One region of the Streptomyces sp. NPDC058001 genome, then DNA from elsewhere that is predicted to be linked to it. Evidence: riboswitches for the same ligand, from Rfam matches in the RefSeq annotation. Region 1 holds a riboswitch; each other region holds the start of a gene.
What was found. A riboswitch is a leader RNA that binds a small molecule or an ion and turns the genes downstream of it on or off. The one in region 1 is predicted to bind cyclic di-AMP.
Positions count from the first base shown of each region.

Region 2: it holds a riboswitch for cyclic di-AMP, as region 1 does, so the genes downstream of both, ACFVT5_RS19835 (M23 family metallopeptidase) here and ACFVT5_RS01520 (NlpC/P60 family protein) in region 1, are expected to answer to the same signal.
Region 3: it holds a riboswitch for cyclic di-AMP, as region 1 does, so the genes downstream of both, ACFVT5_RS10010 (transglycosylase family protein) here and ACFVT5_RS01520 (NlpC/P60 family protein) in region 1, are expected to answer to the same signal.

Region 1 covers NZ_JBHVQT010000001.1:314,031-323,795, reverse strand. Annotated here, with positions in the region: gene ACFVT5_RS01545 (type IIA DNA topoisomerase subunit B) at 1-134, shown strand, start outside; gene ACFVT5_RS01540 (cobalamin B12-binding domain-containing protein) at 989-1,414, opposite strand; gene ACFVT5_RS01535 (esterase/lipase family protein) at 1,806-2,849, shown strand; gene ACFVT5_RS01530 (M23 family metallopeptidase) at 3,086-4,711, shown strand; gene pcrA (DNA helicase PcrA) at 4,773-7,319, opposite strand; cyclic di-AMP (ydaO/yuaA leader) riboswitch at 7,534-7,708, shown strand; gene ACFVT5_RS01520 (NlpC/P60 family protein) at 7,715-8,923, shown strand; gene ACFVT5_RS01515 (hypothetical protein) at 8,935-9,546, shown strand; gene ACFVT5_RS01510 (hypothetical protein) at 9,577-9,765, opposite strand, start outside.
Region 2 covers NZ_JBHVQT010000007.1:390,637-400,401, reverse strand. Annotated here, with positions in the region: gene ACFVT5_RS19840 (M16 family metallopeptidase) at 1-1,357, shown strand, start outside; cyclic di-AMP (ydaO/yuaA leader) riboswitch at 1,582-1,752, shown strand; gene ACFVT5_RS19835 (M23 family metallopeptidase) at 1,766-2,572, shown strand; gene ACFVT5_RS19830 (GntR family transcriptional regulator) at 2,855-3,550, shown strand; gene ACFVT5_RS19825 (HPr family phosphocarrier protein) at 3,771-4,052, opposite strand; gene ACFVT5_RS19820 (GNAT family N-acetyltransferase) at 4,270-7,209, shown strand; gene ACFVT5_RS19815 (DUF5998 family protein) at 7,295-7,882, shown strand; gene ACFVT5_RS19810 (alkaline phosphatase family protein) at 7,882-9,069, shown strand; gene ACFVT5_RS19805 (thymidine kinase) at 9,180-9,765, shown strand, end outside.
Region 3 covers NZ_JBHVQT010000004.1:49,846-59,610, forward strand. Annotated here, with positions in the region: gene eno (phosphopyruvate hydratase) at 1-1,093, opposite strand, end outside; gene ACFVT5_RS10010 (transglycosylase family protein) at 1,388-2,098, opposite strand; cyclic di-AMP (ydaO/yuaA leader) riboswitch at 2,102-2,304, opposite strand; gene ACFVT5_RS10015 (transglycosylase family protein) at 2,469-3,437, opposite strand; gene ACFVT5_RS10020 (cytochrome P450) at 3,613-4,881, opposite strand; gene ACFVT5_RS10025 (nucleoside triphosphate pyrophosphohydrolase) at 4,878-5,858, opposite strand; gene ACFVT5_RS10030 (SurA N-terminal domain-containing protein) at 6,018-6,677, opposite strand; gene ACFVT5_RS10035 (protein kinase) at 6,866-8,377, opposite strand; gene ACFVT5_RS10040 (hypothetical protein) at 8,407-9,114, opposite strand; gene ACFVT5_RS10045 (N-6 DNA methylase) at 9,380-9,765, opposite strand, start outside.

The DNA.
Region 1 (9,765 bases):
GCCGCATCAACCTCACCGACCTGGAGGCCGCCGAGCGGGTCTTCGACCTCCTGATGGGCAACGACGTCGCGCCCCGCAAGAAGTTCATCTCACGCTCCGCCGCGGCACTCGACCGCTCCCGACTCGACCTCTGAACCACCGCCACACCCGACCCTGCGGGCCAGGACGCCCTCGGCGTGGGGGGTGGGATCCGGTTGCGGTAAGGGGCAGGGGGGAACTGACCTCACGGCCGGTTGTTTTCGCCCCGTGCCTTATGGGGGTCTGGCCCGAGGGGCCGGTTGTTCTTCCGCCCCAGCGGTGCTCAGCCGGTTCGGCGGGGCCATACGCCCGGCAGGGATGCCGGTCTTCCGCCGCAGCGGGCGCTCCACCCCGACAGGTGGTCCGGCCCGCAAGGCCGGTTGCTTCTTCCCGCCGCAGCGCCGCAACACCCCCGGCAGGTGGTCCGGCGGCGGCACCCGCGCCCGGTACGGAACCCGGGCCCGCAGAGCCGGTAGCTTCTTCCCGCCGCAGCCACGCCCCGCCCCCGGCTGACGCTCCGGCGATGCCACCCGCGCCCGGCAGGGAGCCTGGCCCGCAGAGCCGACCGTTTCTTTCCGCCGCAGCCGCGCCCCGCCCCGGCAGGCAGTCCGGCGGGACCATCCGCACCCGGTACGGAGCCCGGCCCGCGGAGCCAGCCTTCCGGCGCAGCGGCGCTCCACCCCCCGACAGGGGGTCCGGCCCGCAGAGCCGATTGTTTCTTCCGCCCGCGGCGGCGGACCACCCTCGGCGGATGGTCCGGCGGTGCCATCCGCGTCCCGCAGGGAGCCTGGCCCGCAGAGCCGACGGTTTCTTCCCGCCGCAGCCACGCTCCACCCCCGGCAGGTAGACCGGCGGGACCACCCGCGCCGCCAATGGGGAGCCTGGCCCGCAGGGCCGATTGTTTCTTTCCGCCGCAGCCCCGCCCCCGGCAAGGGGTGCCCGCAGGGGCAATCCTGTGCTGAAGGGGCGTTCAACCAGTGTTCTGTTGCGCCCGGGGCACCACGTTTGTGCGGACCCACGTCACGATCGATGCCGTCGTCGCTCCAGGGGTGAAGATTTCTGCCACGCCCTGGTCCTTGAGCGGAGCGATGTCCGAGTCGGGGATGATGCCGCCGCCGAAGACCTTGATGTCCTCGGCGTCGCGTTCCTTGAGGAGTTCCAGGACCCGGGCGAACAGGGTGTTGTGGGCGCCCGACAGGATGGACATGCCGATCGCGTCCGCGTCCTCCTGGATCGCCGTGTCCACGATCTGCTCGGGCGTCTGGTGCAGACCGGTGTAGATGACCTCCATACCGGCGTCCCGCAGCGCCCGCGCGATCACCTTGGCCCCACGGTCGTGCCCGTCGAGCCCCGGCTTGGCGACCACCACACGGATCGGTCCGGCTGACACACCCATCACTGCCTCCCTGCACCGACCTGTACCGACCTGTACCGGCCTGTACCCGCTCCATCTACTCAACGTGACGATGCCATTGTCCGCCCGGCCGCGCCCCTCAAACCGCACCCAGAAGTGAACGGACGTTACCGCCGGCATCCCGCAACCAGGCAGTTTCGCGTCGTTGACCATGGGGGAAAATCACCTATAGCGCAAGGGAGCCGCGACGAGGTCGCCGCACCACCGGGTCGCTGGGCGAGCGGCAGGGTGGGGCGGTGCGTCGGTGACGGTTCCGGCCGCACCGACCCAGGTGCTGACCGGACTCTTCCCCGGACCGACCCCACCACGACTTCCATGAGGGCACGCGGGGGACAGAGACGTCCTCCGGTGTGCCGACGAGGAGGTCGGCCGCATGAAGGTCCCGAGGGTCCTGCCCGTCCTGCCCCTTCTACAGCTGTGGGAGCGCCTGCTCCCGACCCGGCTGTCCGACCTGCCGGCGCTGGCCGCCGGACGGGCCGTCGGACTCTCCGCCGCACTGTTCAAGGCGACGATCCTGGAGTGCGCGATCCTCGCCGGGCATGTCGTCCTCTACCCCACCGGGATGATCCAGGAGCGCCACCCCACCCCGCGCCCCCGTACCCCCGACGACGACACGGCACCCGCGTCAGCACCCGGTTCGGCATCCGCGTCCGACGGCCACCCCACCCCCGTACCGGACCCCACTCGGCTACCGACCGCGACATTATCGCTACCACCCGTAATGCTGCTGCACGGCTTCATCGACAACCGTTCCGTGTTCGTGCTGCTGCGGCGTGCGCTGGCCCAGGGCGGGCGGGAGCACATCGAGTCGTTGAACTACTCCCCGCTGACCGGCGACATCCGCGCCGCCGCCGAGCTGCTCGGACGGCACATCGAGGAGCTGTGCGAGCGGACGGGCCGTGACGAGGTGGACATCGTCGGACACAGCCTCGGCGGACTGATCGCCCGGTACTACGTGCAGCGACTGGGCGGTGACCTGCGGGTACGGACACTCGTCACGCTCGGCACCCCGCATGCCGGCACCCGCGTCGCCCCGCTGCTGAACGCCCACCCGATCGTCCGGCAGATGCGCCCCGGCTCGGACGTGATCAAGGAGCTGGCCGAGCCCGCGCCGGAGTGCCGGACGCGTTTCGTCAGCTTCTGGAGCGACCTCGACCATTGGATGGAACCGCTGGAGACGGCATCCCTGGAGCACCCGGACCTGGTCGCGGAGAACGTCCGGGTCACCGGCATCGGCCATCTCGCGCTCCCCGTGCACCCGGCGGTCGCCGCCGGAATCCGCCAGGCACTGGACCACGACCTCCACCACACCGAAGTCGCCCGGACAGCCGCCACCGCCAACACCAGGACACGCGCGGGACGCGGAAGGCAGGGCCCGGTAAAGAGTTCGAGTTCCAGCGGCCTGACCGTCGCCTGATCCCCCCACCTTTTCTCGAACGACTCTCGAACACACGGCCAAGGCTCTGCCCATAGTCCGCCGAAAGACGGCCGAATGCCCGTTTCCCGAGAGCGCGAAACCAGCGGAAGATTGTCGCGCCCGCATACCGCCGGGTACAGTCGCCGCACTGCTCCGCCCCCTGGGACCGCAACTTCAGCGGCAGCCGCCGTCAGGACCCAGACCCAGCTCCTGCTGTCGAGGCGAAAGAGAAGTTGGTGAACGACCCTCACCCGTCGGGGACCGCGACTCCCCCGGCACCCACTCCGGACACCGCCTCCGCGCACTACGCGCAGTACGACCACAGCACGCAGCACGGCGGTTACACGGGGTACGAGGGCTATGACGCCTACGGCACCGGCTCGTTCACGACGACGACCGCGACGGCCACCGGCTCCTTCGAGTCGGACCCCCTCTTCGGTGACATGCCCGGCAACGCCACAGCGGCGCCGAACACCCCGTACGACAGCGGACAGTGGCCCACCGCGGGGGCGCAGTACACGACCGGTACGCACCAGACCCTGAACTACGACGGGTACGCCGCCCAGCATCACGCCGCGTACGACACCGGGGCCTACGACACCACCGGGGTCTGGGAGTCGACCGGGTATCAACACCTCGGCGGGATCCCCGCGCAGGGGCATCCGTCGGACGTCTCCGGGCAGTGGGACGCGCAGCAATTCGCGGCGCCGAACGCCTTCGACGCGCAGGCTTTCCAGACGCAGCCGCAGACGCAGACGTTCCAGGGCCAGACCTTCGAGACCCAGACCTTCGAAGCGCAGAGTTTCGAGGCCCAGACCTTCGAGACGCAGACCTTCGACACCGGCGCCTATGACGCCACCGCGTGGAACTCCGACGGCAGTTCACCGTCGTACGAGACCCCGGCGGCGACGTACGAGAACGGGACACCGTACGAAGAGGCCGCGCCCTACGAGGAGTCGGCCCCGTACGACGAACCGGCGTCCTACGCCGAGGACGAACCCGACGGCGAGCCGGACGCCCAGCACGAGTACGAGTACGACCGCGCATACGACCAGGACCACGAGCACGAGCACGACCACCCGGACGAAACCGTCGTCCCGTTGCATCACCCGGCGCCCCGATCCCGCTCCCGCGCCCGTCGCCGCTCCCCCGCGAAGCGTTCCGCGCTGCTCACCGTCGCGGTGCCGTCCGCGTGTGTGATGGGCGTCGCCGGAATCGCCGCCGCGTCCGTCGGGATGACCGACAACGGGGACAAGGACACCTCGGCGGCGGCGCCGGATCCGACCGCCGTGGAGCCGTCCGTCGCGAACAGCAAGTTGGACACCCAACTGGCGAACCTGTCGGCGGACGCCGGTGACTTCGCGGATCGCGCCAGCCGTACGCAGGAGCGCATCGACCTCAAGGCCAAGCAGGAACAGGCCCGCAAGGAGGCGGCGGAGGAAGCGGCGCGCAAGGAGCGGCTGCGGCCCAAGTTCATGCTGCCGGTCAAACAGCAGGGTCTCAGCGCCTACTTCGGGCAGGCCGGCGCCAACTGGATGTCCCTGCACACCGGTATCGACTTCCCCGTCTCCTACGGCACCCCCGTGATGGCGGCGACCGACGGCACCGTACGCACCCAACTGAACAGCGCCTACGGCACGATGGCGATCGTGACCGCCGCGGACGGTACCGAGACGTGGTACTGCCATCTCTCCACGTACAAGATCATGAGCGGCACCGTGAAGGCGGGCGACGTCATCGCCTACTCCGGGGACTCCGGCAAGTCCACGGGGCCGCACCTGCACTTCGAGGTCCGCCCCGGGGGCGGTGCCGCGATTGATCCCTTGCCGTGGTTGCGCAGCCACGGGATCGACCCGACCTAGCGGTTGCCCGGCGGCGCCTTACGGTGGCCTCAAACGCCGGCCGGGCTGAATAAGGTTTCCCTTACAACTTCTCCACCGGCGCATACCGCAGCAGCAACCGCTTCGGCTTCGGTTCGCCGAAGTCGACCGTCGCCTCGGCGTTCGCCCCCGTGCCCTTGACTCCGACCACCGTGCCCAGGCCGAACTGGTCATGTGTCACGCGGTCACCCACCGCGAGGGCGACGACCGGCTTCTCCATCGCTCGGCGCGTGGCGAAGCCCGAGGAACCCGAAGCGGCCGTGCGCGACCGGGTCGAGGAGAGCGAGCCCGCGATACCGGCGGCCGGACCCGACGCGGACATCGGGGCCGAGCCACCCTTCCGCTTCCATCGCAGATGGGTGTCCGGGATCTCTTCGAGGAACCGTGACGGCGGGTTGTACGAGGGCTGGCCCCAGGCGCTGCGCAGCGCGGAACGGGTGAGGTAGAGCCGTTCACGGGCGCGGGTGATGCCGACGTACGCGAGGCGGCGTTCCTCTTCCAGTTCCTTGGTCTGGCCGAGGGCACGCATGTGCGGGAAGACGCCGTCCTCCATGCCGGTGAGGAAGACCACCGGGAATTCGAGGCCCTTGGCGGTGTGCAGGGTCATCAGGGTGATGACCCCGGAGCCGTCGTCCTCGTCGGGGATCTGGTCCGAGTCCGCTACAAGCGCGACCCGTTCGAGGAAGTCGGAGAGCGTGCCCGCGATACCGGCGGCTGCCGCTCCCTCGGCCTCCCCGCGCTCCTGCTCGAACTCCAGTGCCACGGCGGCGAGTTCCTGAAGGTTTTCGATGCGGGTCTCGTCCTGCGGGTCGGTCGAGGACTGCAACTCGGCCAGATACCCGGTGCGTTCGAGTACGGCCTCCAGGACCGTCGCAGGACCGGCGCCGGACTCCACGATGGTGCGCAGGTCCTCCATGAGGGTGTTGAACCGCTGCACGGCGTTGGTGGAGCGGGCCGCCATGCCGTACGCCTCGTCCACGCGGCGCAGTGCCTGCGGGAAGCTGATCTTCTCGCGCTGCGCGAGGGCGTCGATCATCGCCTCGGCGCGCTCGCCGATGCCCCGCTTGGGCACGTTGAGGATACGGCGCAGCGGAACGGAGTCCTCCGGGTTGGCCAGGACACGCAGATACGCGAGGACGTCCCGGACCTCCTTGCGCTCGTAGAACCGGACGCCGCCGACGACCTTGTACGGAAGGCCGACCCGGATGAAGATCTCCTCGAAGACACGGGACTGGGCGTTGGTGCGGTAGAAGACGGCGACGTCGCCCGCCTTCGCCTCGCTCGCGTCCGTGAGCCGGTCGATCTCGTCGGCGACGAACTGTGCCTCGTCGTGCTCGGTGTCGGCGACATAGCCGGTGATCTGGGCGCCCGCGCCGGCGTTGGTCCAGAGGTTCTTGGGGCGACGGCCCTCATTGCGCTCGATGACGGCGTTGGCCGCGCTGAGGATCGTCTGCGTGGAGCGGTAGTTCTGCTCCAGGAGGATCGTGGTCGCGTCCGGGTAGTCCTCCTCGAACTGGAGGATGTTGCGGATGGTGGCGCCACGGAACGCATAGATGGACTGGTCCGCGTCACCGACGACGCACAGCTCGGCGGGCGGCAGGTCGTCCGGGCCCGGCGGTACATCCACCGGGTGCGCGGCGGTGCCGACCAGTTCGCGTACGAGCGAGTACTGGGCGTGGTTCGTGTCCTGGTACTCATCGACCAGGACGTGCCGGAAGCGGCGGCGGTAGTGCTCGGCGACGTCCGGGAAGGCGCGCAGCAGATTGACCGTCGTCATGATCAGGTCGTCGAAGTCGAGGGCGTTGGCCTCGCGGAGCCGGGACTGGTACATCGCGTACGCCTGCGCGACGGTCTTCTCGAAGCCGTCGCTGGCCTGACCGGCGAAGTCCTCTTCGTCGATCAGCTCGTTCTTCAGGTTGGAGATCTTCGCGCTGAACGACTTCGGCGGATAGCGCTTGGGGTCCAGGTCGAGATCGCGGCAGACCAGGGCCATCAGGCGCTTGGAGTCCGCCGCGTCATAGATCGAGAACGACGAGGTGAACCCGAGCTTCTTGGATTCGCGGCGCAGTATCCGTACACACGCGCTGTGGAAGGTCATCACCCACATCGCGTTGGCGCGCGGTCCCACCAGGTGCTCGACGCGCTCCTTCATCTCGCCGGCGGCCTTGTTCGTGAAGGTGATCGCGAGGATCTGGCCCGGGTGGACCCCGCGCTCGGCGAGCAGATGCGCGATGCGGTGCGTGAGGACCCGGGTCTTGCCGGAGCCGGCGCCGGCCACGATGAGCAGCGGTGAACCGGCGTGGGTTACGGCGGCCCTCTGCTGTTCGTTCAGCCCGTCGAGCAGCGCCGCCGGGTCCAGGACGGGGCGCGGGGCGCCGTCCCGGTAGTACGCGTCCCGGGGCGGCGGTGTGTCGAACTTCCCGCCGAACAGATCGTCCGGAATCTCCTCCGGGGCCTGGTGCTCGGGGTCCTCATGGGCCCCCGGGTCCTCATGGGGCGCCAGGTCGTCGGAGCGGGGCGGGTGGTCCTCATGGGCGGCGCGGGGCGCCTTGAGGTTCGCCAGGAAGCTGTCGTCAAAGAGGCTGCTCATCGCCTCCCGAGTCTAGGCCGCCCCACCGACAACCGGTCCCGGTTCCCCCTCCTTGGGCCCCGAACCATAAACGGAGCGAATCCGTCCGCTCACCCAGTGAGAAAGTCACGAAAATGTATCGGGCATATCGCACATCAACCTTCACAGGCTTCACAGGAGTTGGCTAGCGTGCCGGGCAGGCGACCCGACCCCCGCCGGCGAACGACGCCGGGACGGGTGGCCTCCGCTCAATCCGGTGCGCCGCGAGGCAGCCGGAGCCGGGGACCCACTCAGTACCTGGGGTGAATCGGTCCCGTACCCGTGACAGGCGTACGGAGCCGTAGGGCAGCCTTCCGAACCACCCGCCCGAACCCGACAGCTAACCCGGTAGGCGGTCCACGGAAGGAGCGCGTCCGTTGGCGTCGCACCGCAGAGAACGGCAGCCGGGCACACGTGTCGCCGGGCTCCGTACATCCCCCGCCCTCGGGATCACGACGGCGGCCCTGACCTCCGTCGCCCTCCTGTCGCAGAGCGCGCAGGCCGCGCCCGTGAACGACAAGCCGAGCCTCGAAGAGGTCCAGCGCAAGGTGGACGACCTCTACCACGAGGCCGGCGTGGCCACCGAGAAGTACAACGGGGCCAAGGAGCGCACCACCCAGCAGAAGAGGAAGGTCGACGGCCTGCTCGACCAGGTGGCGCGCGGCACCGAGAAACTGAACGAGGCACGGCGGGCCATGGGGTCCTTCGCCGCCGCGCAGTACCGCACCGGCGCGGTCTCGGACACGGCGACCCTGCTGCTCGCGGACAATCCGCAGGACTACTTCGACCAGCGCCAACTGTCGTCACGGCTCACCGAGCGGCAGAAGGAGGTCGTCGACGAGTACCAGACGCAGCAGGTCGCGACGGCCAAGAAGCGGGAGCAGGCGGCGAAGAGCCTGACGAAGCTGACGACCTCGCAGACGGCGCTGCGCAGCAGCAAGCAGGATGTGCAGACGAAGCTGGGCGAGGCGCGTGATCTGCTGTCGAAGCTGACCGCCGAGGAGAAGGCGCGGCTGGCGGCGATCGAGAAGAAGAAGCAGGAGGAGGCGCGCCGCAAGGCGGAGGAACTGGCGCGGAAGCAGGCGGCGGAGGAGAAGAAGCGGCAGGAGGCGGCGGCGCAGGACTCTTCGTCGGGTACGGGGTCCGGCACGGGCACCGGCTCCGGCTCCGGTTCTGGCACTGGCTCTGGCTCTGGCACTGGCTCTGGCTCTGGCTCCGGCACATCGGCGGGTGCGTCCACGCAGACCGCCAAGGTGATCGCCTTCGCCGAGGCCCAGTTGGGCAAGCCGTATGTGTGGGGGGCCACGGGGCCCGGTTCGTACGACTGCTCGGGTCTCACGCAGGCCGCGTGGAAGGCGGCCGGTGTGACACTGCCGCGGACCACCTGGGACCAGGTGAAGGTGGGTACGACGGTGTCGACGGCCGACGCCCGCCCCGGTGACCTGGTCTTCTTCTACGACGACATCAGCCATGTCGGCATCTACACGGGCGACGGCAAGATGATCCACGCCCCGAAGCCGGGTGCGAACGTACGCGTCGAGTCGATCTACTACATGCCCATCCACAGCGTGGTGCGCCCGGCGTAACGGCCCCTCTCATGGGCACCGATATCGACGGCGCGATCGAGATCCGTACGGCGCGCGGGCGGTGGGAGGTCGCGAACGACCTGGCCGACTTCGGTCTCGGCCGGGACCACGACGCGTGGGACTGCCTCTTCGGGGTCAGCGGGGCGTGGGGCGTGGACCGGCCGCTCTTCCCCTACCGGGGTCTACCCGACGACGTCTCGGCCCCGGTACGGGAGACCGGTACCGGCGACTGGACGCACAGCCATACCTACGCCACCTGGGCCGAGGTCGCCGCCGTCGACTGGGACGCGCCGCTCGCCGACGCGCCCGCCTGGTCCTGGGTGGGCGCCTGGCGACCCGGGCGGGACGGGACGTTGGTCCTGGACGAGGTCGTGGCGGTGACGCCCGAGCTGTCCGAGGCGGCGGCGGACATCTTCGGCGGGTCGGTGCTTCCGGCGCCGCCGGAGTGGCCCGCGGGTGGCGAGGTACGGCGGGACGGCGCGGTGTACCGGCCGGTGGTCCTCACGGCACGGATGCTCGCGCCACCGGACGGGGGCCGCTGGGGGCCGGTGTGGACGGCGATGCGGGGGCTTGCCGCCGGGCACGGGGACGAACGGGTACGGCTGGTGGCCTGGTTCGGCTGACGCGCCCGGTTCGGCTGAGGCCCTCGGGACTCAGGTCCAGAGGACCGCGATGAAGATGTTCGCCGTCGTCAGGCCGCCCACGGTGGCGAACAGGCCCTTGTCGACGGTCTCTTCGTCACGCTTCACGTAGACGAGGCCCAGGATCACGATCAGCAGGGCGAGCTTCACGCCGATCTTGATGTTGTTGACGGTGTTGTCGTCGGCCTGGTTGAGACCGAC
Region 2 (9,765 bases), on a different contig from region 1:
CCCCCAGCCGCAGGCCGGCGAGGCCAAGCCGTGGGCCTTCCCGGCCCCCACGCGCGGGACCCTCGGCAACGGCCTGACGGTCCTGCGCTGCGACCGCCCCGGCCAGCAGGTCATCGCCGTCGAGGTGCTGCTCGACAGCCCGCTGGACGCCGAGCCGAGCGGGCTCGACGGCGTCGGTACGATCATGGCGCGGGCCTTCTCCGAGGGCACCGACAAGCACTCGGCCGAGGACTTCGCCGCCGAGCTGGAGCGCTGCGGCGCGACGCTCGACGCGCACGCCGACCACCCGGGCGTACGCCTGTCCCTCGAAGTCCCCGTCTCCCGACTGCCGAAGGCACTCGGGCTGCTCGCGGACGCCCTGCGCGCGCCCGCGTTCGCCGACAGCGAGGTCGAGCGGCTCGTCCGCAACCGCCTGGACGAGATCCCGCACGAGACCGCCAACCCGGCCCGGCGGGCCGCGAAGGAACTCTCCAAGGAACTGTTCCCGGCGGCCTTGCGCATGTCGCGTCCGCGCCAGGGCACCGAGGAGACCGTCGCCGCGATCGACTCGGCCGCCGTCCGCGCCTTCTACGAGAAGCACGTACGCCCCGCGACAGCCACCGCGGTGGTCGTGGGCGACCTCGCGGGCACCGATGTGGACGCGGTTCTCGCGGACACCCTCGGCGCCTGGACGGGCGGCACCGCGCAGCCGCGTCCCATGCCGCCGGTGACCGCCGACGACACCGGCCGTGTGATCATCGTGGACCGGCCCGGCGCCGTGCAGACGCAGCTCCTCATCGGGCGCGTCGGCGCGGACCGGCACGACCGCGTATGGCCCGCGCAGGTCCTCGGTACGTACTGCCTGGGCGGCACCCTCACCTCGCGCCTGGACCGCGTCCTGCGCGAGGAGAAGGGCTACACCTACGGCGTGCGCGCGTTCAGCCAGGTGCTGCGTTCCGCGGCGGACGGCACGGGCGCGGCGATGCTCGCCATCTCCGGCTCCGTGGACACGCCGTCCACCGGCCCCGCGCTCGACGACCTGTGGAAGGTGCTGCGCACCCTCGCCGACGAGGGGCTCACGGACGCGGAGCGGGATGTCGCCGTGCAGAACCTGGTGGGCGTCGCGCCGCTCAAGTACGAGATGGCGGCGTCCGTCGCGGGCACGCTGGCCGACCAGGTCGAGCAGCACCTCCCGGACGACTTCCAGGCGGAGTTGTACCACCGGCTCGCCGCGACGGGCACCGTGGAAGCGACGGCGGCCGTCGTCAACGCGTTCCCGGTGGACCGGCTCGTGACCGTGCTGGTGGGGGACGCGTCCGAGATCGAGGAGCCCGTCAAGGCCCTCGGTATCGGCGAAGTCACCGTCGTCCACGGCTGATCGGCGTACCGCGCGCGTGAGGACCCTGATGACTCCCGAGGCGACTCCCGAGCCACCGGGGTCCTCGGGGTCCTCGGGGTCCTCATATGTCCGAAATGGCAAGGACGTTGGTGTCTGACCTGTGGCATGCGCTACAAAAGCGGTGATCCGTTTGTTGATTGGCAGATGTCCCCTTTAGCGTCGGTCCGGCTGTTCGTCGGGCAGTACGCCACGGCCGTGGCACCGGACAGTCATCGCCGAGTCCCCGTACGGCGCGAGCCAGGGGAGCCGGGGACCCACACCATGTCCCCCGGGGTGAATCGGACGCCCGGCGCGCGCACGCGCGCAGGGGGCCCGTAGGAGACCTTCCTGCTCCGAACCCGTCAGCTAACCCGGTAGGCGAGAAGGAAGGAAAGGATCAGCCACTTCATGGCGTTCACTCGCGCCACCGGCACTCGCCGTGCCACCGGGAAGCACCGCCGTCCCAGCCGTCTCACCCGCACCACCGTGAGCGTGGCCGGCGTCGCCGCCCTCACCACCACCGGCGTCATCGGGAGCCTCGCCGCCCCCGCACTCGCCGCCGACGACTCCCTTCCCGCTGACACCGGCCTCACCCAGGCCGTCGCCATCGGCACCTCGCTCGCCGAGAAGATCGACGAGCAGGCCGCGGCCCAGCGTCAGGCGGCCGACGAGGCCGCCGCCAAGCGTCAGGCGGAGGCCGAGGCGAAGAAGACAGCCGCCGAGGAGAAGCGCAAGGCCGAGGCGAAGGCCAAGAAGGAACGCGAGGCCAAGCAGCGCGCCGCGCGTGAGGCCGAGCGCAAGCGACTGACCGCCTATGTGACCCCGATCGCCGGTTCGTACGTGTCGACCGGCTACCAGTCGGGCGGCTCCGTCTGGTCGTCCGGCAGCCACACCGGCGTCGACTTCCACGCCGCCTCCGGCACCCCCGTACGCGCGGTCGGCTCCGGCACGGTCGTCGAAGCGGGCTGGGGCGGCGCCTACGGCAACAACATCGTCATCCGGATGCACGACGGCACGTACACCCAGTACGGCCACCTGTCGTCCGTCGGCGTCTCCGTCGGGCAGACCGTGACACCGGGCCAACAGATAGCCCTCTCGGGCGCCACCGGCAACGTCACCGGACCGCACCTGCACTTCGAAGCCCGTACGAGCCCGGAGTACGGCTCCGACCTCGACCCGGTCGCGTACCTCCGGGCACACGGCGTCAGCCTCTGAAGCCGGCTTCTGGAGCCCGCCTCCGAAGCCCCTGAGCGAACCTGCGAAGTCTCCGGCGCGGATCTGACGCGAGCCCCCCGGCGCAGACCTGACCGGTGACCGCCACAGAACGTCCCGAAAGCCCCGGCCCATGCCGGGGCTTTCGGCGTTCCGCACCCCCGCTTGTCCAAAAAATATCCCCGGGATCCGGTCCACCGTCGGAAATTCAGGCACCCTGCAATAGAGTCGCAGAACAGGTGTCGATCGACCGCGTTTCGCGGGGATTAAGGCGGAGGTCCGGTCATGCGCATTCCCGCGCACTCGGTATGCACGGCCATCCGGGACGACATCGTCAGCGGCGCGCACGCGCGGGGCAGCCGGCTCACCGAAGAAGTGCTCGCGCGCCGCTACGGAGTCTCGCGGGTCCCCGTACGCGAGGCGCTGCGGACCCTGGAGGCCGAGGGTTTCGTCGTCACCCGGCGGCACGCGGGCGCCTGTGTCGCGGAGCCCACCGAGCAGGAGGCGGCCGACCTCCTGGACATCCGGGTGCTCCTCGAACCGCTCGGCGCGGCGCGTGCGGCACAGCGCCGCACGGAGGCCCATCTCAAGGTGTTGCGCGGCCTGGTGAGGCTCGGTCAGGAGCGGGCCAGGAGCGGGACCAGCGAGGATCTGCGCTCGCTCAGCGGCTGGTTCCACGAGACGCTGGCCCAGGCGTCCGGCAGCCAGGGCCTCACCGCGCTGCTCACCCAGCTCAGGCACAAGATCGCCTGGATGTACACCGTCGAGCCCTCGGCGCACCCCGCCGACGCGTGGTCGGAGCACGGCGCGATCGTCGATGCGGTGGCCCGGGGCGACGGCGAGCGGGCGCGGGCACTGATGACCGTGCACACGGAGCGCTCGGTCCCGTCACACCGGTGGCGATTCCCGGGACGTACCGCACTCGGCGACCGCGTGAGGACCTCGCAACATGCCGTAAACACGGCAAGCGCCTGCCAGTAACAAAGGGGCCGTATACAAAGAGAGGGAAATTCGAGGAGGCGGCTTTGTGCTGCCCTTATTTCCATATTCCCGTATCCCGTATTTCGCGGGTGCACGATATTTCGCGGCCCCGAAGTTGGGGGTCGCGCGCTTACGTGGCGGCAAAGAAAAGTGGTGGTGTCCGCCGAAGCGACGCACACCACCACCCGAATTGACGCACACCCACCCGAATCACGGGACCTCAGACGGTCTCGGGAAGCTCCTCAAGACCCTCGGAGACCAGCTTCGCGAGCCGGTCGAGCGCGGCGTCCGCGCCATCGGCTTCGGAGGACAGGACGATCTCCTCGCCGCCCTGGGCACCCAGACCCAGGACCGCGAGCATGGAGCCGGCGTTGACCGGGTCGCCGCCGGTCTTGGCGATCGTCATGGGGACGCCGGCGGCCGTGGCCGCGCGGACGAAGATAGAGGCGGGGCGGGCGTGAAGGCCCTCCGCCCAGCCGACGTTGACGCGGCGCTCAGCCATGTGATGCTGCCCTTCAGATGTCTCATGGTTGTCTAGACCAGTGTCCCATACCGCCGGACGTGACCCGTTCCGACCCGGGCAGAACCCGGACGCCACCGGGACCGCACCAGGATGCCACCGGGACCGCACCCGGCCGCCGACCGCACCGAACGGCAGCCCTCGCGATCCCCTCAGCCTGCCCCGCACCTTCCGGTGCCGCGACCCGTACGCTGGCCCCATGCGGAACCCGGACGACCGGCATACGTACCCCTCGCACTGGGAGGCGGACGTGGTGCTGCGTGACGGCGGCACCGCGCGGATCAGGCCCATCACCGTTGATGACGCCGACCGGCTGGTCAGTTTCTACGAGCAGGTCTCGGACGAGTCGAAGTACTACCGCTTCTTCGCACCGTACCCACGCCTGTCGGACAAGGACGTTCATCGCTTCACCCACCACGACTTCGTGGACCGGGTGGGACTCGCGGCCACGGTGGGCGGCGAGTTCATCGCCACCGTACGCTACGACCGCATCGACGCGAACGGCCTCTCCGCCACCGCGCCCGCCGACGAGGCGGAGGTCGCCTTCCTGGTCCAGGACGCGCACCAGGGCCGTGGCGTCGCCTCCGCGCTGCTCGAACACATCGCGGCCGTCGCCCGTGAACGGGACATCCGCCGCTTCGCCGCAGAGGTACTGCCCGCCAACAACAAGATGATCAAGGTGTTCACGGACGCCGGGTACCAGCAGAAGCGCAGCTTCGAGGACGGTGTCGTCCGCCTGGAGTTCGACCTCGAACCCACCGAGGCGTCGGTCGCCGTGCAGCGCGCCCGCGAGCAGCGCGCCGAGGCACGGTCCGTGCAGCGGCTGCTGCGGCCGGGATCGGTCGCCGTGATCGGCGTGGGGCGGACCCCCGGCGGCGTCGGCCGCAGCCTCCTGAACAACCTCGTCTCCGGCGGCTTCACAGGGCGCCTGTACGCCGTCAACAAGGCGTTTCCCGACGACCTCACGGAACTCGACGGGGTGCCCGCGCACCGCTCGCTGCCGGAGATCCCGGAGAGCGTCGACCTCGCCGTGGTCGCCGTGCCCGCGCCGCAGGTGCCCGAGGCCGTCGACGCGTGCGGGGCGCACGGGGTGCGGGGGCTCGTCGTGATCTCCGCCGGATACGCGGAGAGCGGCGACGGGGGCAGGGAACGGCAGCGCGCACTGGTACGCCAGGTCCGCTCCTACGGCATGCGCCTCATCGGTCCCAATGCCTTCGGCGTGATCAACACCGCCCCTGGGATCCTCCTCAACGCGTCCCTCGCGCCCGAGTTGCCGCGCGCGGGACGGATCGGCCTGTTCGCCCAGTCCGGCGCCATCGGTATCGCCCTGCTCGCCCGGCTGCACCGGCGCGGCGGGGGAGTGACCGGCGCCATGGGTGTGTCGACCTTCGTCGCGGCGGGCAACCGCGCCGACGTGTCCGGGAACGACGTGCTCCAGTACTGGTACGAGGACCTGGACACCGATGTCGCCCTCATGTACCTCGAATCCATCGGCAACCCGCGCAAGTTCACCCGGCTCGCCCGGCGGACCGCCGCCGCCAAACCCCTCGTCGTGGTGCAGGGCGCGCGGCACAGCGGTGTCGCGCCCCTGGGGCACGCCGTGCCCGCGACCCGGCTGCCGCACGCGACCGTGTCCGCGCTGCTGCGGCAGGCCGGAGTCGTCCGCGTGGACACCATCACCGAACTGGTCGACGTGGGCCTGCTGCTCGCGGGCCGGCCGCTGCCGCGCGGGCCCCGCGTCGCGATCCTCGGGAACTCCGAGTCGCTGGGGCTGCTCACGTACGACGCGTGTCTCGCCGAAGGGCTGCGCCCGCTGCGGCCCCGGGATCTGACCACGGCGGCGACTCCCGGGGACTTCCATGACGCGCTGTGCGAGGCGTTGGCGGACCGGGCGTCCGACGCGGTGGTGGTGACCGCGATGCCCCGGGTGGGTGAGGGCGTGGACGGTGTGGTCGGTGACGAGGAGTTGGCCGACGCGCTGCGGGCTGCCGCCGGGGCGTATCCGGGGAAGCCCGTGGCTGTGGTGCATGTGGAGTTGGGGGGATTGGCGGAGGCGCTTGCCGCGGCGAGCGGGACGGGACCGGAGGCATCGGCCGGAGGGCGCGCGGGTGTGCATCCCGTTGCCCCTCCGTCCGGTACTTCACTGCCATCGGACAGCGGGCTGCCCACGAGAGAAGCGGGGCATGTGCCCGTGACGGAGACCGGCGTGACGGAGACGGACGTGGCGGAGACGGACGTGGCGGTGGATGCCGACGTAAGCGTTTACGTGCGGCTTCCCGCCTATCCCGCCGCCGAGCGGGCCGTTCACGCGCTCGGCGAAGCCGTCAAGTACGCGCAGTGGCGGCGCGATGCCGCCGAACCCGGGAAAGTGCCCGAGTTCGAGGACGTGGACAAAGGCGGGGCCGCCGAGCTGATCGACGGGCTCCTCGCGCGCGGGGACGGTGATCCGCACGGGTTCACGCCGGCCGCCGACGCCACCGGTGAACTGCTCGGACGGTACGGGATCACGGTCCTGCCCACGCTGCCCGCGCCCGACCCCGACGAGGCGGTCCGGGTCGCCGGTGCGCTCGGCTGGCCGGTGGCGCTCAAGACGACCGCCCCGCATCTGCGGCACCGCGCCGACCTCGGTGGTGTCCGGCTCGACCTCGCCGACGAGGACCAACTGCGCCGCGCCTACGCCGAGATGACCGAGACCCTCGGCAGGCCCGACGAACTGCGGCTCGTCGTGCAGGGCATGGCGCCACGCGGTGTGGACACCGTCGTACGGACCGTGATCGACCCCGTCGTCGGAGCGGTGCTCTCCTTCGGGCTCGCGGGAGCCCCCTCTGAGCTGCTGGGCGACACGGCCCACCGGCTGATTCCGGTCACCGACCGGGACGCGCAGTCGATCATCCGGTCGATCCGGACCGCGCCGGTCCTCTTCGGCTGGCGCGGCTCCGCACCGGCCGATACGGCGGCGCTCGAAGACCTGATCCAGCGCGTGTCCCTCCTCGTCGACGAACACCCGGAGGTCGTCGGCGTGACCCTGGAGCCGGTCGTGGTGGCCCAGCACGGACTGTCCGTGCTCGGCGCCTCCGTCCGGCTCGCGCCCCCTCCCGCGCGCGACGACCTCGGTCCCCGCACCCTCCCCGCCTACTAGGCCCCCACCAGGGGCACCGCCCTGAGTCCAGGGGGCACCCTCCTGAGTCGCTTCGCGCCCTTGCGGGGGCCGTAGGATGGGCCGCATGGCCAAGACCAGTACTTCGACCCAGGGGCTGCGCGCGGCGATCGAGCGCAGCGGCTACTACCCGGCCCTCGTGGCCGAGGCGGTGGAGGCCGCCGTGGGCGGCGAGCCCGTCGGGTCGTACCTGGTCCACCAGGAGACGACGTTCGACGCGAACGAGGTGCGCAGGCACGTCACGGTGCTCGTGCTCACCGGCACCCGGTTCCTCGTCAGCCACACCGACGAGCAGGCCGCGGACGGTACGTCCCCGACGCCGTACGCCACCACCTCCACGGAGTCCGTGAAAATTGGCCGGATCTCGTCGGTCGTATTGAGCCGGGTCGTCGCCAACCCGGAGTCGTACACACCGGGCACCCTGCCCCGTGAGGTCGTCCTCACCATCGGCTGGGGCGCCGTCTCCCGTATCGACCTGGAGCCCGCCGCCTGCGGAGACCCCAACTGCGAGGCCGACCACGGCTACACCGGCAGCTCCACGGCCGACGACCTCAGTCTGCGGGTCAGCGAGGCCGGGGACGGCCCGGACGCCGTACAGCAGACGCTCGCGTTCGCGCAGGCACTCTCCGAGGCGACCGCGGACACCGGCCGCTGATGGTCCAGCCCGCCTGGGACGACGTGGAGCCGCTGGCCGTCGGCTCCGCTCCCGTGCCCGAGTACGGCAGTGGATCACTCGCCGACCTGCTTCCCACCCTCGCCGCCGGTATGGCGGTGCCCGGTATGCGCGCCGCGATGCCCGAGCTGACCGCCGCCGACCGGAACTGCGTCTTCCTGATCGATGGGCTCGGCTGGGAACAGCTCAGGGCCCACCCCGACGAAGCGCCTTTCATGACTTCCCTGCTCGGCAGCTCCCGTGGCGGCACCGGGCGCCCGATCACGGCGGGCTATCCGGCGACGACCGCGACCTCGCTCGCGTCCGTGGGGACCGGGCTCCCGCCGGGTGCGCACGGCCTGCCCGGATACACCGTGCGCGATCCGGACACCGGTGAGCTGATGAACCAGCTCCGCTGGCAGCCGTGGACCGACCCGCGCGCGTGGCAGCCGTATCCGACGGTCTTCCAGCTCGCCGACGAGGCGGGCGTCCACACCGCGCAGGTGTCGTCACCGCACTTCCAGAACACGCCGCTCACCAAGGTCGCGCTCAGCGGCGGCACCTTCCACGGCAGGCTCTCCGGCGAGGACCGCATGGACCTCGCCGCCGAGCAACTCGCCGTGGGGGACCGCTCCCTCGTCTACACGTACTACGCCGAGGTCGACGGCAAAGGGCACCGTTACGGCGTCGACTCGGACGCCTGGCGAGGCCAGCTCATGTACGTCGACCGGCTGGTGCAGCGCCTCGCCGAGCAACTGCCGCCCCGCAGCGCCCTGTACGTCACGGCCGACCACGGCATGATCGACGTGCCGTTCGACGACCGGCACCGTATCGACTTCGACGAGGACTGGGAGCTGCGCGCGGGCGTCGCCCTGCTGGGCGGTGAGGGTCGCGCACGCCATGTGTACGCGGTTCCCGGCGCCGAGACCGATGTGCTCACGGTGTGGCGCGAGGTGCTCGGCGAGCAGTTCTGGGTGGCAGGGCGCGACGAGGCCGTCGCGGCGGGCTGGTTCGGGCCGTCCGTCGACGAACGCGTCCACGCGCGCATCGGTGACGTCGTGGCGGCGGCCCGCGACGACGTCCTGATCATCGCGTCGGAGCGGGAGCCCAAGGAGTCGGCCATGGTCGGCAACCACGGCTCGATGACCCCCGTCGAGCAGCTCGTACCCCTCCTCGAAGTACGCTCCTGAGGTTCCGCGAGCTCTTTCCGTACGTCCCCGCCCTCGCGCGAATCCGTGTCCCCGCGCGCGTACCGCGTTCCGTGTCCCGCGTCCGTGTCCCGAAAGGTGCTCACCTCCCCATGCCCGAGCTGGTGTTCTTCAGCGGAACGATGGACTGCGGAAAGAGCACACTGGCTCTTCAGATCGAGCACAACCGCTCGGCACGGGGCCTCCAGGGGCTGATCTTCACACGTAACGACCGGGCCGGCGAGGGCAAGCTGTCCTCGCGCCTGGGGCTCGTCACGGACGCCGTGGAGGTCGCGGACGACCTCGACTTCTACGGGTATCTGGTCGACCTGCTGTCGCAGGGCGGTCGCGCCGACTACGTGATCCTGGACGAGGCGCAGTTCCTGTCGCCCACGCAGATCGACCAGCTCGCGCGCGTGGTGGACGATTTGCGCATCAACGTCTTCGCGTTCGGCATCACCACCGACTTCCGTTCCAAACTGTTTCCCGGCTCCCAGCGGCTCGTCGAGATCGCCGACCGGGTCGAGGTGCTTCAGGTGGAGGCCCTGTGCTGGTGCGGCGCGCGGGCCACGCACAACGCCCGTACGGTCGCCGGTCGCATGGTCCTGGAGGGCGCCCAGGTGGTCGTCGGCGACGTCAACCACGCGGCGGACGAGGTCGGTTACGAGGTTCTGTGCCGCCGTCACCACCGGCACCGCA
Region 3 (9,765 bases), on a different contig from region 1:
AGCGGTGCGACATCATGCACTTGAAGCCGCTGCGCTGGGCCAGTTCGACGGCGTCCAGGGTCTCGGTCAGCGAACCGATCTGGTTGACCTTGACCAGCAAGGCGTTCGCGGAGTTCTCCTCGATGCCACGGGCGAGGCGCTCCGGGTTGGTGACGAACAGGTCGTCGCCGACGAGCTGCACCTTGTCGCCGAGCTTCTCGGTGATGACGTGCCAGCCGGCCCAGTCGTCCTCGAACAGCGGGTCCTCGATGGAGATGAGCGGGTAGGCCGCGACCAGCTCCTCGTAGTACTCCGTCATCTCGGCGGCGGAGCGCTCCTTGCCCTCGAAGAGGTACTTGCCCTCCTTGTAGAACTCGGAGGCGGCGACGTCGAGCGCGAGGGCGATCTGCTGGCCGGGTACGTAACCGGCCTCCTTGATCGCTTCCAGGATGAGGTCGAGCGCCTCACGGTTGGAGCCGAGGTTCGGCGCGAAGCCGCCCTCGTCGCCGAGTCCGGTGGCCAGGCCCTTGGTCTTCAGCACCTTCTTGAGGGTGTGGTAGACCTCGGTGCCCCAGCGCAGCGCCTCCGAGAAGGACTCCGCGCCGATCGGCGCGATCATGAACTCCTGGATGTCCACATTGGAGTCGGCGTGCGAGCCGCCGTTCAGGATGTTCATCATCGGCACCGGCAGCAGGTGCGCGTTGGGGCCGCCCAGGTAGCGGAAGAGCGGCAGGTCGGACGCCTCGGCGGCGGCGTGCGCGACGGCGAGCGAGACACCGAGGATGGCGTTGGCGCCGAGCGAGGACTTGTCCGGCGTGGCGTCCAGGTCGAGCATCGCCTGGTCGATGAGGCGCTGCTCGGTGGCGTCGTACCCGACCAGCTCCGGGCCGATCTGCTCGATGACGGCGAGTACGGCCTTCTCGACACCCTTGCCGCCGTAGCGGTTGGCGTCTCCGTCGCGAAGCTCCAGGGCCTCGAACGCTCCGGTCGACGCACCGGAGGGGACGGCGGCACGACCCGTGCTGAGGTCGTCGAGGCCGACCTCGACCTCGACCGTGGGATTGCCTCGGGAGTCCAGGATTTCCCGGGCTACGACGACGTCGATGGACGGCACGAGCATCTCCTTTTATGGGATGTGACGCGGGTACACGATGTGACGCGGGTACACGGGGCCGCGTGGCCTCGCGGACATGAGCCTAACGGGCCCGGGGGCATCGGCCAGTCCGCCGCCCACCTCCTGGACAGAACCGAGAGCAAATTGTTTCTGAACGAAACAAACCGGAGCCCCGCCCCGGCGCGTACGGGGGTACACGCGCCGGAACGGGGCGGCCCTGGGAGAGAGGGCGGTTTCGGTGAGGGACCTCGGAACCTCGGGTCTGTGTGACCTTGAGGTCCGTACGGTCTCGGGTCAGCTCAGGTGGAGCTGCTGGCCCGGGTAGATCAGGTCGGCGTCGTCGATGATGTCGTCGTTCGCCTTGAACAGCGCCTGCCAGCCGCCCTTGACGCCGTGCGCCTGGGCGATGCCGCTGAGCGTGTCGCCCTTCTTCACCTTGTACTCGCCGTTGCCCTTCTTGACCGTCTTGCCGGTCGGGGTCTCGACGGTCTTCGGGGCGGTGCGCTCCTGCGAGCGGGACGCGCGGTCGCTCTGGCTCTGCGCCGGGGCGCTCTGCTCCTGCGACGGCTGGGCGGGCTTTGCCGGCTGGGCGGGCTGCGTGCTGCCCGAACCGCCGTTGTACGAGGTGTTGGAGAGGCCCACGCCACAGGTCGGCCAGGCACCCTTGCCCTGTCCGGCGAGTACCTTCTCGGCTATCTCGATCTGCTGGGCCTTGGACGCCAGGTTGGCGGTCGACGCGTAGGCGGTGCCGCCGTACGCGGCCCAGGTGGAGGCCGAGAACTGGACGCCGCCGTAGTAGCCGTTGCCGGTGTTGATGGACCAGTTGCCGCCGGACTCGCACTGGGCGACGGCGTCCCACTCGGAGGCCGTGGCGGCGGAGGCGGTGCCGGACGCGATCAGCGGGGCGGCGACGGCCGCGCCGGCGACACCGGCGAGCGTGACGGCACGGGTGGTGCGGTCGAGAGTGGTCGGGCGACGGTGCTTGCCCTTGCCGGAAAACAGCATGAGAGATCCCCTCACCGACGCCTGCGAGGTGAGCTGTCGGGTTCGGGCCGTGTGAGTTGCCCGGCCGTGCGCCCCTGGCGCACGACTTCACCCCTAGCCGGTCGGCGGTCGCTCTCACGGAGTCGCGGTGCTGCTGCGACTCCGCCGGCGGCCTCGCCCGGCACTTACCTTGGGTCCCCCGCTCCTGCCTACGGCGCTTGACGCGACGACTGTTCCCGAACGGCCGTCGGCAGGATTCGGCGTGACGGCCCTCGGTGCCCGCTGTGGCGAGCGATCCTGACGGTAGACATGCGAACGGCCCTTTTTCAAAGCCGATCGAGGCCGGTGAGACCCATCTCTCACTCTCGCCAAATCGGACATTAGGCCCGAACTACCGCTGTGCGGTGTCCGATTCGGGAAGAAGTTCAAGGCTCTGGCCTGGCAGGATCAGGTCCGGGTCGGTGCCGACGGTCGACTTGTTGCCGGCGTAGAGAGCGGACCATCCACCCTTGAGGTCATGGCTGTCGGCGATGCCCCAGAGGCTGTCGCCGGGCCGCACGGTGTAGGTGCCGTCCGCCGCGCCGCGCTCACCCTCGCCGCGTGAGGCGTGCCGGCCGGCGGAGTCGTCGGCGCGGGATGCGGCAGCGTCCTCGGTGCCCTCGTCGGCCTCGTCGCCGCGATGGCGGCCGGTGGCCGAGGAGTCGCCGGACGCGCCACTGCCGGAACTGGCCGCGTTTTCATCCAACTTGGTGGGGTTGGTGGTGGGGTCGGTCGACTTGTCCGTCTTGCCGGTGGAGTCCTGGTTCTTCCCCTTGGAAGGAGTGGAGCCGTCGGACGTGGGGGACGAATCGGGCGAGGTGGAGGGAACCGGCGATTTCTTCGCATCTGACGAGTTGCCCGGCTTCGTGGTGCCGTTCGCCGAACCGGAACTCTTGCCCGGCGCCCCCGAGGGAGCCGCACCCGGGTCGACGTCCGCCTTCGCACCGCCCTTGGTGAGCCCGGCGATCGGGGCGCAGCTCACCCAGGCGTCCGGACCCTGCACCGCGAGGACGCGCTCGGCGACCGCGATCTGCTGGGAGCGGCTGGCCAGGTCCGCGCGGGGCGCGTAATCGAGACCGCCGAAGTCCTCCCAGGTCTCCTGCGCGAACTGGAATCCTCCGTAGTACCCGTTACCGTGATCGGCGCTCCAGGAGCCGCCGCTCTCGCACTCCGCGAGCCGGTCCCAGGCGGCGCCGTCGGCGGCGTGCGCGCCGGTCGCGCCGAGCAGCGGGATGGCGAGGGCGGAGCCTGTCACTCCGGCCGCGACGACCAGGGCAGGCGCCTGGCGGGGGCGACGGTGACGACCGTTCCCGGAGAGCATGCGGTGGCCTTTCGTGGGACAACTGGGCCGACTGCGGCACATGGGGACCGCCGAGTCGACGTGAACGTAGCCGGATTCGAACGCTGGTCACAAGTCGATGCAGCGCAGATCACATGAAAGTCACAGACGTGACGGATCGTCAGTTCACGGTGGGTTCACGGGGATCACTGTGGGTTCACGGGATCACTGGGGGTTCCGGCGCGCGGGGCGTGAAATGTACGGGCAAGGTACGCAATCCGCGCATGATGAGTCCCCCACGCCATCTCAGGTCGGCCGGTTCCACGGCGAGTTGCAGATCGGGCAGGCGGCGCAGCAGGGTCGCGAGGGCGGTACGGCCCTCCAGACGGGCCAGCGGGGCGCCGACACAGTAGTGGATGCCGTGCCCGTATCCGAGGTGCGGGTTGTCGCGGCGGGCGAGGTCGAGGGTGTCCGGTGCGTCGAAGCGCTCGGGGTCGCGGTCGGCCGCCGCGAGGACGACCAGGACGGGATCGCCCTGCGGAATCTCCTGTCCCCCGATCCGCAGGCTCTGCGTGGCGTACCGCCAGGTGGCGAGTTCCACCGCCCCGTCGTAGCGCAGGAGTTCCTCGATCCCGGTCTCCAGGAGTCCCGTGTCACCGTGCGCGAGGCTTTCCTGGAGCAGCGCCCTCTGCGGGGGGTTGCGCAGCAGGGCATGGACCCCGTTGCCGATCAGGTTGATCGTCGTTTCGAAACCGGCGAAGAGCAGCACGAAACACAGGGCCGCCGCCTCGTCCTCGGTGAGGTGCTCGCCGTGGTCCGAGGCGCGGATGAGCCCGGAGATGAGGTCGTCGTCGCCCTGCTCGCCCAGGTCTTCCCGCTTGCGGTGGATGAGGTCGGCGAGATAGCCGCGCATCTTCTTCACGGACCGGGCGACACCGCCGCGCGGGCCGCCGCCGTGACGGATCATCATGCCCGCCCAGTCGCGGAAGTCGTCCTGGTCCTCGCGGGGGACGCCGAGCAGATCGCAGATGGCGTAGATGGGGAGCGGGAAGGCGAACTCGTGGATGAGGTCGGCGCTGCCCCGCTCCGCGAAGCCGTCGATCAGCTGATCCGTCAACTCCCGTACCCGGGGCGCGAACTCGGCGACCCGGCGCGGCGTGAACGCCTTCGACACCAGGCGCCGCAGCCGGGTGTGGTCCGGCGGGTCGATGTTGAGCAGATGCGTCATGAGATTGGCGCTGCGCTCACCGGGGATGCCGGTCCTGCTCTTGCCCGGGGCGTCCTCGGCGTGGTGCACGGGATTCTTCGACAGCCGCTGGTCCGCGAGCGCCTGTCTGGCGTCCGCGTACCGCGTGACGAGCCACGCGTCGACTCCGCTGGGCAGTCGGGTGCGGTGCACGGGCGAGTGTTCCCTGAGCCAGGCGTACGCCGGGTACGGGTCGGTGGCGAACTCCCAGCTGAAGAGTTCCGGTGCGGCGTCGGTCACCGGGGGATCTCGGCGGCGCGGATCGCGTCGCGGTAGGCACGGGCGGCGGCCCGCAGCGCGGCCTCGGGGTCGACGCCGTCCGCCTCCGCGCGGACCGCCATGGCGAGCAGGTCGTACCCGATGCCCTCACCGGCCGGCGCCGGTACCTCCAGGCCCGCGGTACGGACGCGGGACGCCAGCTTCGCGGCGAGTGCGAGCCCTGGCTGTCCCAGCGGCACCCCGTCGGTCACCGAGTCGCGCTGCTTCTCCTCGGCCTTGGTGCGCAGCCAGTGTTCCTTGACGTCCTCGGGGGTCTCGGCGGTGGCGTCGCCGAAGACGTGCGGGTGGCGGTGGATCAGCTTGGCGACGATACCGGCGGCGACGTCGTCGATGGAAAAGGGCTCGTCGCCCTCGTCCGGGCCGCCCTCCTCGGCGATCCGCGCGTGGAAGACGACCTGGAGCAGGACGTCCCCCAGTTCCTCGCGCAGTTCGTCGCGGTCGCCGTCCTCGATGGCCTCGACCAGTTCGTACGCCTCCTCGATCCCGTACTTCGCCAGGCCCTCGTGCGTCTGCCGCGAGGACCAGGGGCACTCGGTGCGGATCCGGTCCATGACCTGGACCAGGTCGAGGAGCCGGGCGCCCGGCAGGTCGTACGAGGCGGGCAGCAGCTCCAGATCGGGCATCGCGACCCGCCCCGAACCGGCGAGCCGGGCGAGTCCATCGGTGAGCCGGGACTCACCGTCGGCACCGGCCAGGACGACGACGGTCCGGGGGCCGATGTCGGCGAGGTCCTGCGCGGACGGCGAGACCAGGTCGACGGTGACGCCCGCCTCGCGAAGGTACGGAAGCTGAGGATGCCCGGGATCCCGACACAGCACCTGATCGGCACCGTGCAACACCTGCCAGGCGTCCCAGGAGAGCAGCCCGGGGGCAACCCGATGACTGGTGGTCAACAGAACAACCCGCCCACCGGGACCAACAGCACCAGATACATTCACAGCTCGAACGTACAACCCACCACCACGGACGACCCCTGCGGGTGGGTTGTGTGAAGGGCCCGCCCTTCACATCCGCCGCGGCGGCGCCAAGCCACCGCGTGGCATACCGGCGGTGCCAAGCCCACCCGGACCGGGGAACCGGTCAGGGCGCCCCCGGCGTCACGCTTGTGTCGGCTGCGACGCAGTCACCTCGTGGAGCCATGGCGTCTTCGTGTCCACCCGGCCGCTCTTCTTGACGTCCCACGCTCCGTAGCGGGGGTTCAGGTCGATCGAGAGTTGCTTGGACGCCTTGCTCAGGGCGTTCCAGAAGACCGCCTGGCCCTCGGTGGTGTTCATGTCGATGCCGAGCGCCTGGGCGAGCTTCTGGGCCTCGACCTCGGTGCGCAGGTTGTCGTCCAGTCGCGACGGCGGCACGTTGTACTGCTGCAACCAGGCCGTTTGCAGGGCCTTGAGGCCGCCCGCCTGCTTCTCCAGGTTGCCGCGCACCGCCTGGATCTCCTTGCGCGAGACGCTGACGCCTGCGTCCTTGGCGGCGCGGTCCAGCACCTGGTCGAGGACCATCGTGTGCAGCGTGGACCGGGTCAGCCCGCCGGACTTGGCGACCACCTGGTCGTACTGCTCCTGGTTCGCCGTGACGTTTCGCTGCGCGGTCCGCACCTCGTCCACGCGGCTCTCCAACTGCGCGACCGTGATGCGCTGCCCGCCGACGACGGCCGCCGCGCCCGGATGCGCGTCGCCGCCGCAGGCGGTCAGCAGTGGGGCCCCCGCGATCAGCGCGACGGCGGAGACGGTGACTGCGGTGCGACGGCGGCGGTGCAAAGGAGCCTCCCGGCGGCGAGATTGTGCGTCGGTGCACAAAGTCTTGCGGTGATCGATGGTAGGCAGTGGCCGCGATCTCGGCCACTGATTCGGCAGCACAGTTTCGACACTGACCCCACCAACGAGGCGGGACGATCCGGGGCACGCCCGACACAGCCCCCCACAGCATCCCGTACCGGACCGCACACCTACCCCCGTACCTGCCCCAGCCAGTGCAGTGTCCGCTGGACCTCCGCGGGCAGCGGATGGCTCGGTCCGTGCAGTCGCTCGGCGTCGTGCAGCAGCCGCACCAGCGTGTCGTGCGCGGCGGCCCGGTCACCGAGGGCGAGCAGCAGATGGCCGATCCGGCGCCGGATGTCGAGCGGCAGATCGGGGTCGGCGGCGGTGTACGGATTCTCCGCGTACCGGTTCTCGTAGTACGGCAGCAGCGCCCGGTACTCGGTGAGCGCGGCGGCCGGTTCGCCGAGCTGTTCGAGGCACTGCGCCGCGTCGTACCGGAAGCGCAGCGACTGCGGGTCGGCCGGCCCTGACTCGGCGGCCCGCTCGTCGGCGAGGCGGCGCAGCTCGGGCAGGGCGCGCCGGTACTGGCCGTCGTCCATCAGCGTGGCCGCGTACTGCTTGCGCAGGGTGCGGACGACCGGCGAGTGCTCGCCGTGCTGGGTGGCGGCGGCCGGGAGGATCGCGCCGAGGATGTCGACGGCCTGCGTGATGCGGCCCTCGCCGAGCAGCCGCTTGACCTCGTCCACGGCGGCGGCGACGTCGGGGCGCCCGGCGGGCGGGGCGACCGCCGCCTCGGGGCGCGGCGCGGGCGTGACCGCGCGGTCGGGCCAGGGGGCGTGCGGGCGCAGGAACGGGCGCGTGGGGTCGAGCGGGCCGCGGGTGGGTGTGCCGCGCGCGGGGAGCAGCGGCAACAGCTCCTCGTACACCTCCTGGGCGCTGGCCGGGCGGTGCTGCGGGTCCTTGGCGAGGAGCCGCAGGACCAGCGATTCGAGGGCGTCGGGGACCTCGGGCCGCAGCCGGCGCACGGGCAGCGGCGGCTCGTAGAGATGGCGGTGCAGGACGCCAAGCGCGGTGGACCCGGCGAACGGCACGTCCCCGCTGAGCAGTTCGTGCAGCAGCACCCCGAGCGCGTACAGATCGGTGTACGGGCCGACCGCGCCGCCCATGGCCTGCTCGGGCGCCATGTACGCGGGGCTGCCGATGGGGGATCCGGTGTGCGTGAGGCGGGTGGTGTCGGTGTCCATGACGGAGGCGACACCGAGGTCGAGGACGGTGACGGTGCCGTCCTGCTTCACCATCACGTTCCGCGGTTTGAGGTCGCGGTGCACGATCGGGACGGCGTGCACCGCGGAGAGCACGGCACACAGCTGCGCGGCGACGGCGACACCCCACTGCCACGGGTACGGGTCGTGTTCGGCGAGATGGTCGGAGAGGTCGGCGCCGTCCACGAACTGCATGACGAGATACAGCTCTTCGACGTCGCTGCCCGCGTCGTGCACGGTGACCAGGCCGGGGTGGTCGACCTGGGCGGTGACCCTGCACTCGCGCACGAAGCGGCGGCGCAGTTCGTCGGCGTCCTGGCTGTCGGGGCCCGCGACCTTGTCGGGGCGCAGCAGCTTGACCGCGACGCGGCGGTCGAGCCGCTGGTCGTAGGCCGTCCAGACCTGGCCCATGCCGCCCTGGCCGATGAGCGAGGACAGGGCGTACCGCTCGGCGACGACGCGCGCGGTCACCGGCCGCCCTCCTGCCCGCCGCCGCTCTGGTCACGGTCCTGGTTGCGCAGATAGTCGCTCAACTCGTCCAGCTCCGCGCGGACCTGGTCGATCCGCGCGGGCGCGGGCCGCTGCGGCTGCGCTTGCGGTGGGGGCTGCGGGACGGGCGCCGGGGTCATGGGCGGGGGCGTGGCGAAGTGCGGCGCCGCGAAGGGCGGGGGCGTACCGGGCACCGGCTGCCCGCCGGACTGCCGGATCTGCTGCTGGAGGGGTGGCGGAACGGCGACCGGGGGCGGGGTGCCGAGCTGCTGCGGGTAGCCGTACCCCGCCGTCGGCGATATCGGGCCCGGCACGGGCGGCAGCGGGACTACTCCGTACGGCAGCGGGGGCACCCGGAAGTGGTGGAAGTCCGAGTACAGGAAGTAGACCGCGCCGCCGAACGCCGAAAGCAGCAGGAGGCCCATACCGGCGTCGCCGCGCCAGGTGCTGAGGTCGTCGGTGCCGTCCGCGACGAGGAGCCCGAAGGCGGCGACGAGCGCCGCGAGCGAGGCGAAGAACAGGACCCAGTCCCGCCGCTTGCGGGTCACGATCGCGATCCGCAGCATCGTGCCCCAGGCCAGGAAGCCGATGCTCCCCAGCGCGAGCGCCACGAAGATCACCCGCAGGACCACCAGCAGCGCGGTCGAGGGGCGGCGCTGCGGCGGCGCGAGGCCGTGGCCGTGCATGGCTGCTCCGTAAGGTGTCGGGTGCCCCGAGGTCGCGCGACGGGGCACCTGTTCGTGGTCGGACGTGCGGTGCGGAGTCCGAGCGTATAGGCCGACTCGGACATGCGGTCCCGGGTGGTACCGAACCGTTGCCGTACTGATCACGCCCGCCCGTTCCCCGCAGTTCCCGGAGGCCACGGGTCCGTTTGGCCGGGTCCGGTGACGGTGCCCGGCGGGGGCGGTCGAGGGCTTGGGCGGGGGCACGGTCGGGGATTCGGTCGAGGGCTCAGTCGGGCGTGACCGTGCCGTCCGTGAGGCCGTCGTGCATACCGCGTACGAGCTGTTCGCCGAGGCGCCCGGCGAGCCGCAGCGCGTCCTCGAACGCGGCGAGCGTACGGAACCGTTCGCCGTACCGCGCCTGCTGGTCAAGCGGGACCCTCGGCAGCTGGAGCCGGCGGACGTCGAGCCGGGTCGCGGTGGACGCGTAGCTGCTGGCCTGGCGGTTGTTGGCGGTGCCGCGGAGGAATCCGGCGAGGAACCACGGGTCGAGCGCGGCCGGGTCGGGCCGCAGCAGGGTGAGGTTGCGGCCGAGCGCGGCGCCCTCGGTGGTCTCGTCGATCACGCGCGCGACGGCGCCGCCGCCGAGTACGGGCACGACGACGTCGCCGCGTT